4 regions of the Priestia sp. YIM B13551 genome follow, and region 1 is predicted to be linked to each of the others. Evidence: riboswitches for the same ligand, from Rfam matches in the RefSeq annotation. Region 1 holds a riboswitch; each other region holds the start of a gene.
The links. Region 1 has a riboswitch for S-adenosylmethionine ahead of ACFX4N_RS03440 (Na+/H+ antiporter NhaC family protein). Riboswitches for the same ligand answer to the same signal wherever they lie in the genome.
Positions count from the first base shown of each region.

Region 1 (3,209 bases):
AAGAAGGAATTTCAATCTTAATCGCGAGCCACTTATTAAAAGAAGTAGAAGCACTATGTGACCGCGTTGGCATTATTCAAGACGGTGAGTTAAAAGCCATTCAAGATCTATCTCCAAATCGTCAAGATCAAGGAATGTACGTAGAATTTGAAGTGTCTGATGCGCAAAAAGCAGCGGATCTTTTATCACAAGAATTTGAAGTAACGATGAGATCACATAGTATCGACGTGGCGATTGTAAAAGAACAAATTCCAGCTGTGAATAGAAAATTAGTGGACAGCGATATTTTAGTCTACCGAATCACTCCTGTGTATGAGACGCTTGAAGATTCGTTTATGTCCGTTACGGAAGGAGAGCACCATGCTTAAGTTAATTCAAAATGAACATATGAAATGGTTTCATAAAAGAAGTACAAAAGTCACGTTTATTACAATCGGTATTTTAACTCTTTGTATGGCTCTTTTAATGAAGAAAGTAGCAAACAGTGCGGGAACGGAAGACAACATTTTGAACTTCCTGTCATTTAGTTCAGGTATGCTCATTCTTGTTCAATTTTTTGCTCTTGCTGTTGGAGGGTCAATGGTTGCAAAAGAGTTTGAGGCAGGTACCATTAAGCTTCTTTTAATTCGCCCTGCTAGACGTTCAACGATTTTAGCATCCAAGTACCTAACCCTCATTTTAATTAGCTTGTATTATTTACTGAGCTATTTGCTTTTTTCGTTTGTATGGGGAGCCTTGTTCTTTGGATTTACCAGTCTAGAAGGAGATGCGCAGCTGCTTAAAAACATTACGCTTACGTATGACAGTGCGTATATGGAAACGTTTATGATGATGACGTTCGCATTCATGCTGTCGTCTTTATTTAGAAACAGCGCGCTTGCTTCAAGTCTAGCTATTGTCGTAAGTATCGGCGCGAAAGCTGTAACAGGACTAGTATCAGAGTTAGGCTTATGGTGGGGGAAATTTTTATTATTTGCCAACACGAACTTTGTGCAGTATATGGACGGAATGAAACCGCTGTTTGACGGCATGACGATTCCATTTTCAATCTTCGTCTTAGTCGCGCATTTTGTCTTCTTTATGGGCGTAGCTTGGGCAGCGTTTTTAAAACGAGACGTAGCTAATTGATGTGAGAATTTTCGCACTATATATTTTTCTGAAATAGCATTTGACAATTAAATAAAAAGAGATTACAGTAGTGAAAGACTATTTTTAAAACAACTATAAACTTCTTATCAAGAGAGACGGAGGGACTGGCCCTATGATGTCTCGGCAACTGGCTGTACGCAGTGCGGTGCCAAATCCAGCAGACGATGTTTCGTTTGGAAGATGAGAAGGGTAATCTTATGATACAAAATAAGAGACCTCTTCTTATCAATAAGAAGAGGTCTTTTTTTATTACGTAAACAAGAGGTGTTAAGAATGGAACAACAAAAAGGAAACGGCTGGGCGCTGTTACCGCTGGGCGTCTTTTTAGTCCTGTTTGTCGGATCAGGAATTATAACGGGAGACTTTTATAAGCTGCCTGTATTAGTAGCCATTATCATTGCAGCCATTGTGGCGCTGGCTATGAACCGCAAAGATTCACTTAATGTAAAAGTGGAGCGTTTTGCTAAAGGAGCAGGACATCCTGATATCATTATTATGGTGCTTATTTTTATTTTAGCAGGTGCTTTTTCTGAAGTCGCTAAAGGCATGGGAGCTGTGGATTCAACGGTAAACTTAGCGCTTTCTGTGCTTCCGCAAAGCTTAGTCGTAGCAGGAATCTTTGTTATTGGCGCATTCATTTCAATTTCGATGGGAACATCAATGGGAACAATTGCTGCGCTGGGACCTATCGCTGTAGGAATCAGTGAGCAAGCGCATGTTTCTGTTACATTGGCAATAGCCGGTGTGATTGGCGGTGCAATGTTTGGTGATAATTTATCTGTTGTCTCTGATACAACGATTGCGGCAGTTCGTACGCAAAAAACAAATATGACAGATAAATTGAAAGTAAACTTTTTTATCGTACTTCCTGCAGCGATTGTTACAGTGATTCTATTGCTTGTAATGACGCTAGGAAACACGTCATCAGTAGAAATTAAAGATTTCAGCTGGTTTAAAATCTTGCCTTATATCGGCGTACTCATTGCTGCAGTATTTGGTGCAAACGTATTAAGCATTTTAACCGGAGGAATTGTGCTAGCCGGCGTGATTGGATTAGCTGACGGAAGCTACACGCTTTCTTCTCTTGCTAAAACTGTGACAGAAGGTATTGGCGGAATGTCAGAGTTAATTATTTTATCTCTGTTAATTGGCGGAATGGTTGAGCTTATTCGCTATAATGGCGGTATTCAGTTCTTATTGAATTTATTAACACGACGCATTCAAACAAAAAAAGGCGGAGAATTCAGCATCGCCGGATTGGTAAGTTTAACTAATTTAGCGACGGCTAATAACACGATTTCAATTATTACAGCAGGTCCGTTAGCAAAAGAAATCTCTGATAAGTATTCAATTGATAATCGTAAATCAGCCAGTCTGCTGGACTTGTTTTCATGCAGCGTTCAAGGGCTTATCCCTTACGGCGCACAAATGCTTCTCGCAGCAGGATTTGCTAAAGTTTCACCGATTGAGATTATTCCATTTACATTCTATCCAATGTTAACAGCGGTTTGCGGAATCATTGCGATTGTAATTGGATTTCCTCGTTTAAATAAAAAGTCTAAGTCATCTAAAGAAGCTGCGTAATATGAAACCCTTAAAAAGAATGTTCTTTTTAAGGGTTTTTTACTGTTTGAAAAAATCAGTCGGCTTTTCTTCATCTAACTCCTTCCAAAGCGTCTCATTTTGTTTAAGTGCATAAGCCGCTCCTCCAATTTCAATTCCGCATAATAAAATAAATAATAAAATACCCATGAAATGACCTCCTTACGTAAATGAATAAAAACACGATGGTAACGGGTTTAGCTTCTTGCTGTTTCACTTTATAATGAGAATAAAGTATGAAACGCGTTTCAGCGCAAGAGAAAAAGGTGAAAACATGACAAATATCCGAGATATCGCAAAAAAAGCGGGTGTATCTGTTTCGACTGTATCCCGGGTGCTAAATCATCATCCGTATGTAAAAGAAGAGAAACGCCGGCTGGTAGAGCAGGTTATTCACGAACTTAATTATGAACAAAACATTAATGCCGTTCACTTATCAAAAGGGAAAACAAATATGA
Region 1 covers NZ_JBHZOX010000001.1:663,661-666,869, reverse strand. Annotated here, with positions in the region: gene ACFX4N_RS03450 (ABC transporter ATP-binding protein) at 1-368, shown strand, start outside; gene ACFX4N_RS03445 (ABC transporter permease) at 361-1,128, shown strand; SAM riboswitch class I at 1,230-1,336, shown strand; gene ACFX4N_RS03440 (Na+/H+ antiporter NhaC family protein) at 1,423-2,733, shown strand; gene ACFX4N_RS03435 (hypothetical protein) at 2,773-2,901, opposite strand; gene ACFX4N_RS03430 (LacI family DNA-binding transcriptional regulator) at 3,026-3,209, shown strand, end outside.

Region 2 (3,209 bases), 1.1 Mb from region 1:
ATAAAGTTCTTCATACGTCCATACGTTCACGTCAAGAGATGAACCCTCCATTCCCGCAGCGTACTGCCTAGCGGCTTTATTATAGTGTTTTTTCACATTCAAAGCCGCTTTGTCAGCCGATTTCAACAGCAGATCTGTTACTTCTTTAAGAGAGCGGTTTAACATAAATAAATTAAATAATACAACGGCAGAGTGCGGAACTTGAACTGAATACTCTTCTTTTAAATCTTTTTGTATCAGCACCGTAGGAGGTGGACTCGTTTCTTCTCTTACTTTTTCGCAAAAATCAACGTTTAATTCTATTTCTTTTGTTAAATAAGAAGCTAGTAAATTAGCATTTAAACCAGCTAGCGGTTCCCCTACATGAGTTTCTTTTCCATAACACAAAAAGCTTGGCATGATCTTCCCAATCGATCCTGAGTACACATAGTTCGTTTGATCTCCAGGATAGCGGCTGAACACTGGTTCTGCATTTAGCATGAGAGAAAAATCCAGCTGATGTTTGCGGGCAAGTTCTAAAAGAACAGGCACTGCTTTTCTCATCCCAAGCGAATTTACTTCTTCATCCGGCACCGACAGCAGCAGGATGTTTCCGTCAAACTCTCCGTTGCATGCTCGTTCAACCATACTGATATGCAGGGCAATGCCTGCTTTCATGTCCATCGTTCCTCTGCCAAAAAGCCAGTCTCCTTTTATCATATCCTTTTGTACGTGCGCCGGAACTTGTTCCATATGGTTATAAAAAGTACTCGTTAATGTATCAGCGTGAAAAGCATCCTTTTTCCACTGTCCATAATCTTGTACATCCACTACATCGTAATGACTTACTAGTACAACTGTTTTATTCGTATTTTTCCCTTGAACAAAAGCTGTGACAATCGACCGTCCGTCTCCTGTTGAATGAAGCTCGACTTGCTCGTTTTTTTGAAAGTAAGGCAGCTTCAATAAATAAGACGCTATCGATTCAGCCATTTCCACTTCTGCCATCGTTCCTGTCACGCTAGGTATAGAAACCAATTCGCTTACAAGTTTTTTTAACTGTTCTTTTGTTTGATACAAAGATGTTTTGTTCGACATACCCTTCATCTCTTTCCTTTTTCTAAATTTTCTATCAAACAAAACCATTCGTCAATCCCTTTGACAGAGACTCTTTCATTCTATCCCTATGTATCATAGTATGGCGCTGCCTTTACGCACATGATAAAAAAAGAGTGCGCGGCTAGGGATAGCACCGCACACTCTTTTTTTACTTTTCGTCATCTTCTAAAAAGTCTAGGATACGATCAATAAGCTGTTCGCTTCCTGCATCGTTTCCGTGTTCAAGAGACATTTCCATTTCAATGCTCCTTTCATAAAATATTCTTGTTTTATAACATACCACAATTCATTTCGAATGTAACCTTTAATTTGCGTAAAAATTTCGACAATTTATGATTAATTTTAAAACCTAGTGAGTATTGATTATACCCACCAGATTCTTTGCTTGTCAAAAACCATGCTTTCTATTTAAAAACACTTAAAAAATAGAGGCGCGAGCAGACTTCTTCTATAAAAGACAGCCTACTCGCTCAAGCTTGGAACAGCATGATGAATAAATTTCTAGTTCATTTGCTTTTTGTACATCTTTAATATCTATGCCTACAGCATATGTACGAACATGGTTTTCGACCACAATTTCATAAAATGTTTCTAATTCGCGATAAGCTACTTGATAATGCTTTCCTAATAATTTCACTGCTTCCTTTAATGCTTTCTCTCCTGTATGTGCTGCAACTGCTGTATGACTCATAAAACCCTCTCCTTTTAGAAAAATAAAAAAACTCATTTTGCTTTGATGCAAAATGAGTTTTTCACCCGTTTTATCACCCAAAGCACATGCTTTGCTGGTAGGAGCACCTTACATTCGTAGGTTGCTGTGGAGTCAAAGAGCCAGATCTCTCGTCCACTCGTGATAACTTTTTTAATTTAAAATTTATTTTATCAAACAATTCCATCCCCGTAAATAGAAAAATAAAAATATTTTAATTTTTTTGGTAATGGAATGAATTCAAAAAATGAAAGCTTAGATTAGCAAAATAAGAAGCTGCTACAAGTAATGCCTCTTCATTTAATGAAAAAGAAGGATGGTGCCATTCATATTCTCCAGCTGTACCCATCCATACAAAAAATCCTGGTACATGCTGCTGATATACGGCAAAATCTTCTCCTCCAGGCGATTGTTCAGCTTCTACGACTTGATAACTAAGATCCTCTGCCGCTTTAGTAACTAGTTTTTCCAGCGTATCATCATTGTTTACTACAGGAAGATATGGATACCATTTAACGTCTACTGAAGCCCCGAAAGCTGCGCCAATCCCTTCAGCAGTTCGTTTCATAAGAGCCGGTATTTTTTCTCTCGCTTCTTCTTGAAAGGTACGCACAGTTCCTTCAAGCGTTACTTTGTCAGGAATGACGTTCCACGAGCTCCCTCCATGGATTTGAGTTATGCTGACAACAACATTTTGAAAGGGGCTGAGATTACGGCTGACAATGGTTTGTAAACTAGTAACAATTTGACCAGCAGCAGCAATCGGATCTATTGTTTTTTCAGGAATACCCGCGTGACCTCCTACTCCTTTGACGTCAATTTCAAAACGATCAACACTTGCCATTAAAGGTCCCGGTTTAATACCAATGGTTCCTACAGGAAGATCCGGTTTGTTATGCATCCCAAATATCGCTTCCACTCCTTCGAGCACACCTTTTTCAACTAGCATTTTTGCCCCAGAAGCCGTTTCTTCGGCTGGCTGAAAGATAAATCGAACCGTACCGCAAAGCTCCTGCTGACGCTCTTTAAGAAGGATAGCTGCTCCGATTATAGAAGCCGTATGAAAATCATGGCCGCATGCGTGCATAACACCGTTCACTTCAGAAGCAAATGGCAGATTGGTTTTTTCTTCAATTGGCAGCGCATCAATATCAGCTCGAATAGCGATAATAGGTCCCGGCTTTCCTCCCACAATTTCTGCTACTGCTCCTACGTCTAATTGGAATTCATCCGCTATAGAAATATCATAGTGTTTTAACCACTTTTTAATACGTTTAGTTGTTTCATATTCTTTCATTGAAAGTTCTGGAAACCGGTGCAGCTCACGGCGTATGTCTATTAGCTCGTTTAGTAGTAATTGATCGGTCATATTTATCACTCTTTCACATTTCTTAATTTGGAT
Region 2 covers NZ_JBHZOX010000001.1:1,723,459-1,726,667, forward strand. Annotated here, with positions in the region: gene ACFX4N_RS08750 (M20/M25/M40 family metallo-hydrolase) at 1-1,077, opposite strand, end outside; gene ACFX4N_RS08755 (hypothetical protein) at 1,547-1,789, opposite strand; SAM riboswitch class I at 1,857-1,958, opposite strand; gene ACFX4N_RS08760 (M20 peptidase aminoacylase family protein) at 2,022-3,176, opposite strand.
Region 2: another riboswitch for S-adenosylmethionine. It lies ahead of ACFX4N_RS08755 (hypothetical protein); the one in region 1 lies ahead of ACFX4N_RS03440 (Na+/H+ antiporter NhaC family protein).

Region 3 (3,209 bases), 850 kb from region 1:
TTTACAGCAGGCAAAAGGGAAATTTATTGAAATTTATGTAACGGGAGGGAAATCATTGCATGGTTATATCACAAGCGTGCTGAATGATTATCTTGTGTTTTATTCTCCAGTGTATAAAAATGTCTTTGTTTCTCTGCATCATTTGAAATGGCTTACTCCTTACAGTAATGAGTTAACCCCTTATTCTTTAAGTGACAAAGAGCTTCCAGTAAGGCCTGCCTCTGCACCTTTTGTCAGAAACTTTGAAGAGCAGCTTAAAAAATATGAAAATCAACTGGTCGTATTAGATTTAGGGGATCAATCAGAAAAAATTGGCGTACTTAAAGAAGTTTCTAATAATATTGTTGAACTAATTACGGCAAATGGAGAAAGTATGTATTGGAAGTTAGCTCACGTAAAATCTGTGCACTTGCCTTAGAAAAAGAGACCTCGCTGTCGTCTCTTTTTTAATGTGCTTATCAGGACAAGTATATTGAATAAACAAATGAGATGATTTAAATTTTTTAGAAAATTATGTTGACAATAAAGAAAATCTTTATTAAAGTTATTAACAACAAACGTTAACCACCAACAATTATATAGAACTCTTATCAAGAGTGGCGGAGGGACTGGCCCTACGATGCCCGGCAACCATCAAATGAAACATTCATTTGAACGGTGCTAATTCCTGTGGAACATCAGTATTGTTCTAACAGATGAGAGAAATCGTGTATAAACGAACACTCTTCCATCTGTGAAGAGTGTTTTTTATTTTGAGTTAAGGAGAGAAATAGATGAAAATTGAAACTTTATTAGTTCGTTCAGGAGTAGGTCGTGACCCTTCAACAGGTTCTATTACAACACCCATTTATCAAGCATCAACATTTGCTCATCCTGCTTTAGGGCAAAGTACAGGATTTGACTATGCACGTACGGCAAATCCTACTCGTACAGCATTGGAAGAAGCAATTGCTGCTTTAGAAAAAGGAGAAGTAGGAGTAGCATTCGCTTCAGGAATGGCGGGTGTAATGGCAGTTTTAGCACTATTTAAAAACGGAGATCATTTAATTGTATCAGAGGATTTATACGGAGGAACGTACCGAGTACTAAATGAAATCTTTTCAGAGCAAGGAATTACTGTTTCGTACGTCAACACAGCCCATCTCGAGCAAGTAAAAGATGCGCTTCGTCCCAACACGAAAGCTTTATTTATTGAAACACCTACAAATCCAATGATGCACGTGACTGATTTGCCCGAAGCAATTGCGTTAGCTAAACAGCATGATTTGCTTACTATCGTTGACAATACATTCATGTCCCCTTACTATCAGCGTCCTTTAGAGCTTGGAGCAGATATTGTGATACATAGTGCGAGCAAATACATTGGGGGTCATAATGATGTAGTTGCTGGTCTTGTAGTCGCTCGATGTAGTAGCTTAGGAGAGAAAATTCGTTTTTATCAAAATGCAGCTGGGGCAGTCTTAGGTCCACAAGATAGCTGGTTGTTGTTGCGCGGTGTTAAGACGCTAGCGCTTCGTATGGAAAAGCATAACGAAAACGCACTGAAAATTGCAAATTGGCTTACTGCTCATGATCTCGTAGAAAAAGTGTATTACCCTGGTCTTGAAACACATCCAGGCTATGAAATCATGAAGAAACAAGCGACTGGATTTGGAGGCATGATTTCTTTTGCTGTCTCACACCCTGACATCGTGTCCACGCTTTTGGAAAATGTTAAAGTTATTACATTTGCAGAAAGCTTAGGAGGCGTGGAAAGTTTAATGACATTCCCAGCTCGTCAAACACACGCTGATATTCCCGAGGAAATTCGAAATCGTGTCGGAGTAACAAACTGTTTACTGCGATTATCAGTTGGAATTGAGCACGCAGATGATTTAATTAAAGATTTGAAGGAGGCATTTGATGCATACCAACAATAATAAACATAGATTCGGTACGAACTTAATTCATGCAAATACAGGAATTGACGGTCATTTTGGAGCGGTTAACGTACCTATTTATCAGGTATCTACATTTAACCAAGAAGATGAGACGAACAACGGCCGCTATGACTATTCTCGTTCAGGAAATCCAACTCGTGAGGCTTTAGAAAACACCATTGCTCATCTAGAAAATGGATACGCTGGTTTTGCTTTTTCATCAGGTATGGCTGCTATCTCATCGGTGTTATCTATTTTTGAATCAGGGGATGAAATTTTAGTTTCACACGATACGTACGGCGGGACATATCGTGTATTAACACGGTTATTTTCAAAGTTTGGTATCAAAACAACTTTTGTTGATACAACGAAGGTTGAGAAAGTAGAAGAAGCTATCACAAAAGATACGAGAGCTATTTATATCGAAAGCCCTTCAAATCCATTTTTACAGGTAACGGATATTAAAGCAGTAGCAAGTTTGGCGAAGGAGCGCAATCTCCTTACAATTGTGGATAACACGTTTTTAACACCTTATCTACAGCAGCCGATTGACCTTGGTGTAAATATTGTGATTCATAGTGCTACAAAATATATCAGCGGTCACAGTGACGTCATTGGCGGTCTAGTTGTGGTAAGCGATGAAAAGCTAGCAGAAGAAGTAAAGTTTGTACAAAATGCTTTTGGTGCTATCTTAGGACCACAGGATTGTTTTTTACTGCTTCGAGGAATTAAGACATTAAAAGTTCGTTTAGATCAGCAGTTAAAAACAGCGCTGCAGTTTGCAAAGTGGCTTGAAGAACAATCTCTAGTAAGCTGTGTATACTATCCAGGCTTAGAAAGTCATCCAGACCACAAGCTGATTTCAGAACAAGCAAATGGATACGGAGCTATGATTTCTTTCCAAGTACAGGATGAAAAAGTAGCACGACATATTTTACAAGGAGTGAAATTGGCTTCAATTGGCGTTAGTCTAGGTGCAGTTGAGTCCATTCTAACGCATCCTGCAACGATGTCTCATGCAAGTATCCCAAAAGAAGTACGTGAGGAAAAAGGAATTACTGATTCACTTCTTCGTCTTTCAGTAGGATTAGAGGAGTTTGAGGATTTAAAGCAAGACTTTAACGCTGTTTTTCAAAGCTTAGAAGAAAAAGCACTAATCAAATAAAGAAAAGGACTTCCATCAAGGAAGTCCTTTTTATCGTTATATACAGCTATCTAAAAGGTTTGTGTATAGGGACGTAAGCGCAACTTTTTCATCAGAGGAGAGACTGCTGTTTAGAATTCTTTTTA
Region 3 covers NZ_JBHZOX010000001.1:1,512,720-1,515,928, reverse strand. Annotated here, with positions in the region: gene ACFX4N_RS07685 (hypothetical protein) at 1-418, shown strand, start outside; SAM riboswitch class I at 585-702, shown strand; gene ACFX4N_RS07680 (trans-sulfuration enzyme family protein) at 774-1,919, shown strand; gene ACFX4N_RS07675 (trans-sulfuration enzyme family protein) at 1,903-3,084, shown strand; gene ACFX4N_RS07670 (hypothetical protein) at 3,121-3,209, opposite strand, start outside.
Region 3: another riboswitch for S-adenosylmethionine. It lies ahead of ACFX4N_RS07680 (trans-sulfuration enzyme family protein); the one in region 1 lies ahead of ACFX4N_RS03440 (Na+/H+ antiporter NhaC family protein).

Region 4 (3,209 bases), 970 kb from region 1:
TCGCTTCTTTAGTTGTTGTTCGATAAGTGAGCTCATTTATATCTTCCTTTCTGATGTAACAAGTTGCTTGTCATGAATATAGCGTGTTAGAATCTCGGTCATTTCATAGCGCATAAACGGCGTAATTAAGTAAATACCGTCAAATAACTCATATGCTGTATCAATTAAGTTTTTTGCAATCGCAAGACCTTCGACTTCACCGCGAATCCGGTCATTTCCCGTTGCATCCATGCGTTCTAGAATATCTTCTGATAATTTAATTCCAGGTACTTCATGGTGAATAAATCGAGCATTTCTTGCGCTTGTTAACGGCATGATCCCGATGTATACCGGTGTTGTTAAATGTTTGGTTGCTTCATATACCTCTTCAATTTGCTTAGTTGAATAGAGAGGCTGAGTAATGAAATAGTGAGCCCCGCAGTCGATTTTCTTTTCCAAACGCTGAACGGCTCGGTCTAAGTGACGCACGTTTGGATTAAAGGCAGCTGCGATGGAAAAATTGGTTTTTTGACCAAGCGGTTTACCGGAATAAGATAGTCCTTCATTAAACTGAGCGATTAAACTAATCAAGTCAAATGAAGATAAATCGTAGACCGAAGTGGCGCCAGGGAAATCGCCAACTTTTGACGGATCACCGGTAATTGCAAGCACTTGATTCATTCCTAGCGTATGAAGTCCCATTAAATGAGATTGAAGTCCAATTAAATTTCGGTCGCGACAGGTAATATGAATAAGCGGTCGTGCTTTTGTTTCTTGCTGCATCAGTGTTGCCATTGCCAAGTTGCTGATGCGAGGTGAGGCAAGAGAATTATCAGCTAATGTAATAGCATCTACGCCGACTTTATCAAGTGCTTTTGCGCCTTCTAAAAATTTCGTCGGACCAAGCTGTTTAGGCGGATCTAGCTCGACGATAACCGAGCGGCGCTTCTTCACAATTTCATGCATATGAGGTTTATCCTGCTGCTCACGCTCTTGAACCGTAACGGCTGGTCTCATTTTAACGACTTTGCTTGTAATCGGAGGCAGGTCTTTTAAGGCAGATGACATTGCGCGTACGTGAGCTGGTGTTGTACCGCAGCATCCTCCAATTAAGCGAACCCCTTGTTCGCGGAATAAACGCGCGCTTTCTACAAAGTAGTCTTCATTAGTTTCATATTCCAGCTTTCCTTCCACATACGCCGGAAGGCTGGCATTAGGGTAAGCAGATAAGAAAGCACGATCAGGAAGCGGTACTTCTTCAAGAGACTGAATCATATGATAAGGACCTAAGCGGCAGTTTAGCCCGACAACATCTGCTCCCAACGCTTCTAATTCTTTTAATGCATCTGCTAAAGGACGGCCATCTTGCAGCACGCCAATATCATGCAGGGAAACGTGGGTAATAATAGGCTTATCCGTTTCTTTTCTTGCCAGTGTAAGAACGGTCTTTAATTCTTCGAAATCATAGTATGTTTCAAATAAAAGGCCATCCACGCCTTCATTTAAAAGCCAAAACATTTGTTCACGAATGCTTCGCTTAACCTCTTCTAAACTAATAGCGTTTTTTTGGAAAGAACGAATTCCGCCGAGTGTACCAACCACGTAAGCCTTATCTTTTGCAGCTTGTTTCGCTAATTTTACACCAGCAACATTGATGTCTTTGACTGAATCTTCTAATCCATAACGGGCAAGTTTTTGATAATTAGCAGCGTACGTATTTGTTTGAATAACGTTTGCACCAGCTTCTACATAGGCTCTGTGAATACGAGAAACCTCTTCTGGTTTGGTGATGTTTAGTTCTTCAAAACAGCTGTCAATACCGTGTGAGTAAAGGAGGGTACCAGTGGCACCATCCCCAATTAAAATTTTAGACTTTAAATCTTCAAGTAACCCCATGTCAAAACCTCCTTAAATTGTTCCGCTTCTATTTCACGAGTGATTCGTTTTATGCAATATGCCGATAAAATAGAAAAAGTCTTCTTAAGAAGAAGACTTTTTTCGCCTTCTTATCTTCCAAGCAATAAATTGCTTGCTGGATTTAGCACCATGTCTCTAACGACTGGTTGCTGAGGTTTCAAAGGGCCAGTCCCTCCACCTCTCATGATAAGAATCAATTGTATATAATTGAAACATATTTTTTTAAATAGAAAGAATACTTATTTAATAATTTATCTGATTTTTAGAAATTATACAACAGTAAATTGTGAATTTCCAGCAAATATTGAGGGGAATTTAAAAGCTAAAGGGAAAATATCCGTATATTTTGTTTAAAAATGACTGTTATGTTAGGGGTTAAGGAGTTTTTTGTGAGAAATACAAAAAGAAAATGAAAAATAAAAAATAAACGAAAAGGCACAAGCGCTGGGATATGCGTAGATTTACACATAAAAAGGCTCGTCTTTTTTTAATCGTTTCTACATATAGTGAACTATGAAGGGTAGAAGGGTGATGGGCATGAAAAGGTGGAAACTCACGCTGCAGGTTGCTGCTACGTATGTAGGCACCGTTGTAGGAGCCGGTTTTGCAACAGGCAAGGAAATCGTTCAATTTTTTACACAGTACGGGGAACTTGGAATGGTCGGAATTTTGGTCAGCGGCTTGTTTTTTATTTGGCTAGGTTCAAAAATGATGCTGCTTTCGCACGCAATTGGGGCTTCTTCTTATCAGCAGCTTAATACATATTTATTTGGTGATGTGCTTGGAAAAGCGGTAAACGGTGTAATGATTGTCATTTTATTTGGAGTAACTTCAGTCATGCTAGCTAGTACGGGGGCAATAGGAAAAGAGCAGTTTGGACTGTGGCCTCCTGTTGGGATGATTTTTACAATTGTTTTAACTTATATATTTATCGCAAAAGGAATTAACGGTATTTTAATGGTTAATTCTCTTGTTGTGCCGATGATGCTTTCATTTGCTTTTATCATCTTTGTGCCAAATATCAGCTATTTCTCACTGATTCAAACGAAGCCGGATCTAACGCTCGTCACGCAGTGGAAGTGGGCGGTTAGTCCCTTTTTATATATTTCCCTAAATCTAGCTTTGGCTCAGGCCGTTTTGGTTCCATTAGGAAGCTCCGTGAAAGATAGGAGCGTGATTAAAAAAGGGGCCGTAATAGGAGGGTGTGTACTTACGTTTATGCTTGTTTCTACTCATCTTGCCCTTTCCAATTTGCCTTATTCATTTCAACTTGATATTCCGATGAGTGCCGTTGTTAAAAATATCTCAGCGTG
Region 4 covers NZ_JBHZOX010000001.1:1,629,104-1,632,312, reverse strand. Annotated here, with positions in the region: gene metH (methionine synthase) at 1-36, opposite strand, end outside; gene ACFX4N_RS08295 (bifunctional homocysteine S-methyltransferase/methylenetetrahydrofolate reductase) at 37-1,875, opposite strand; SAM riboswitch class I at 1,983-2,089, opposite strand; gene ACFX4N_RS08290 (YkvI family membrane protein) at 2,434-3,209, shown strand, end outside.
Region 4: another riboswitch for S-adenosylmethionine. It lies ahead of ACFX4N_RS08295 (bifunctional homocysteine S-methyltransferase/methylenetetrahydrofolate reductase); the one in region 1 lies ahead of ACFX4N_RS03440 (Na+/H+ antiporter NhaC family protein).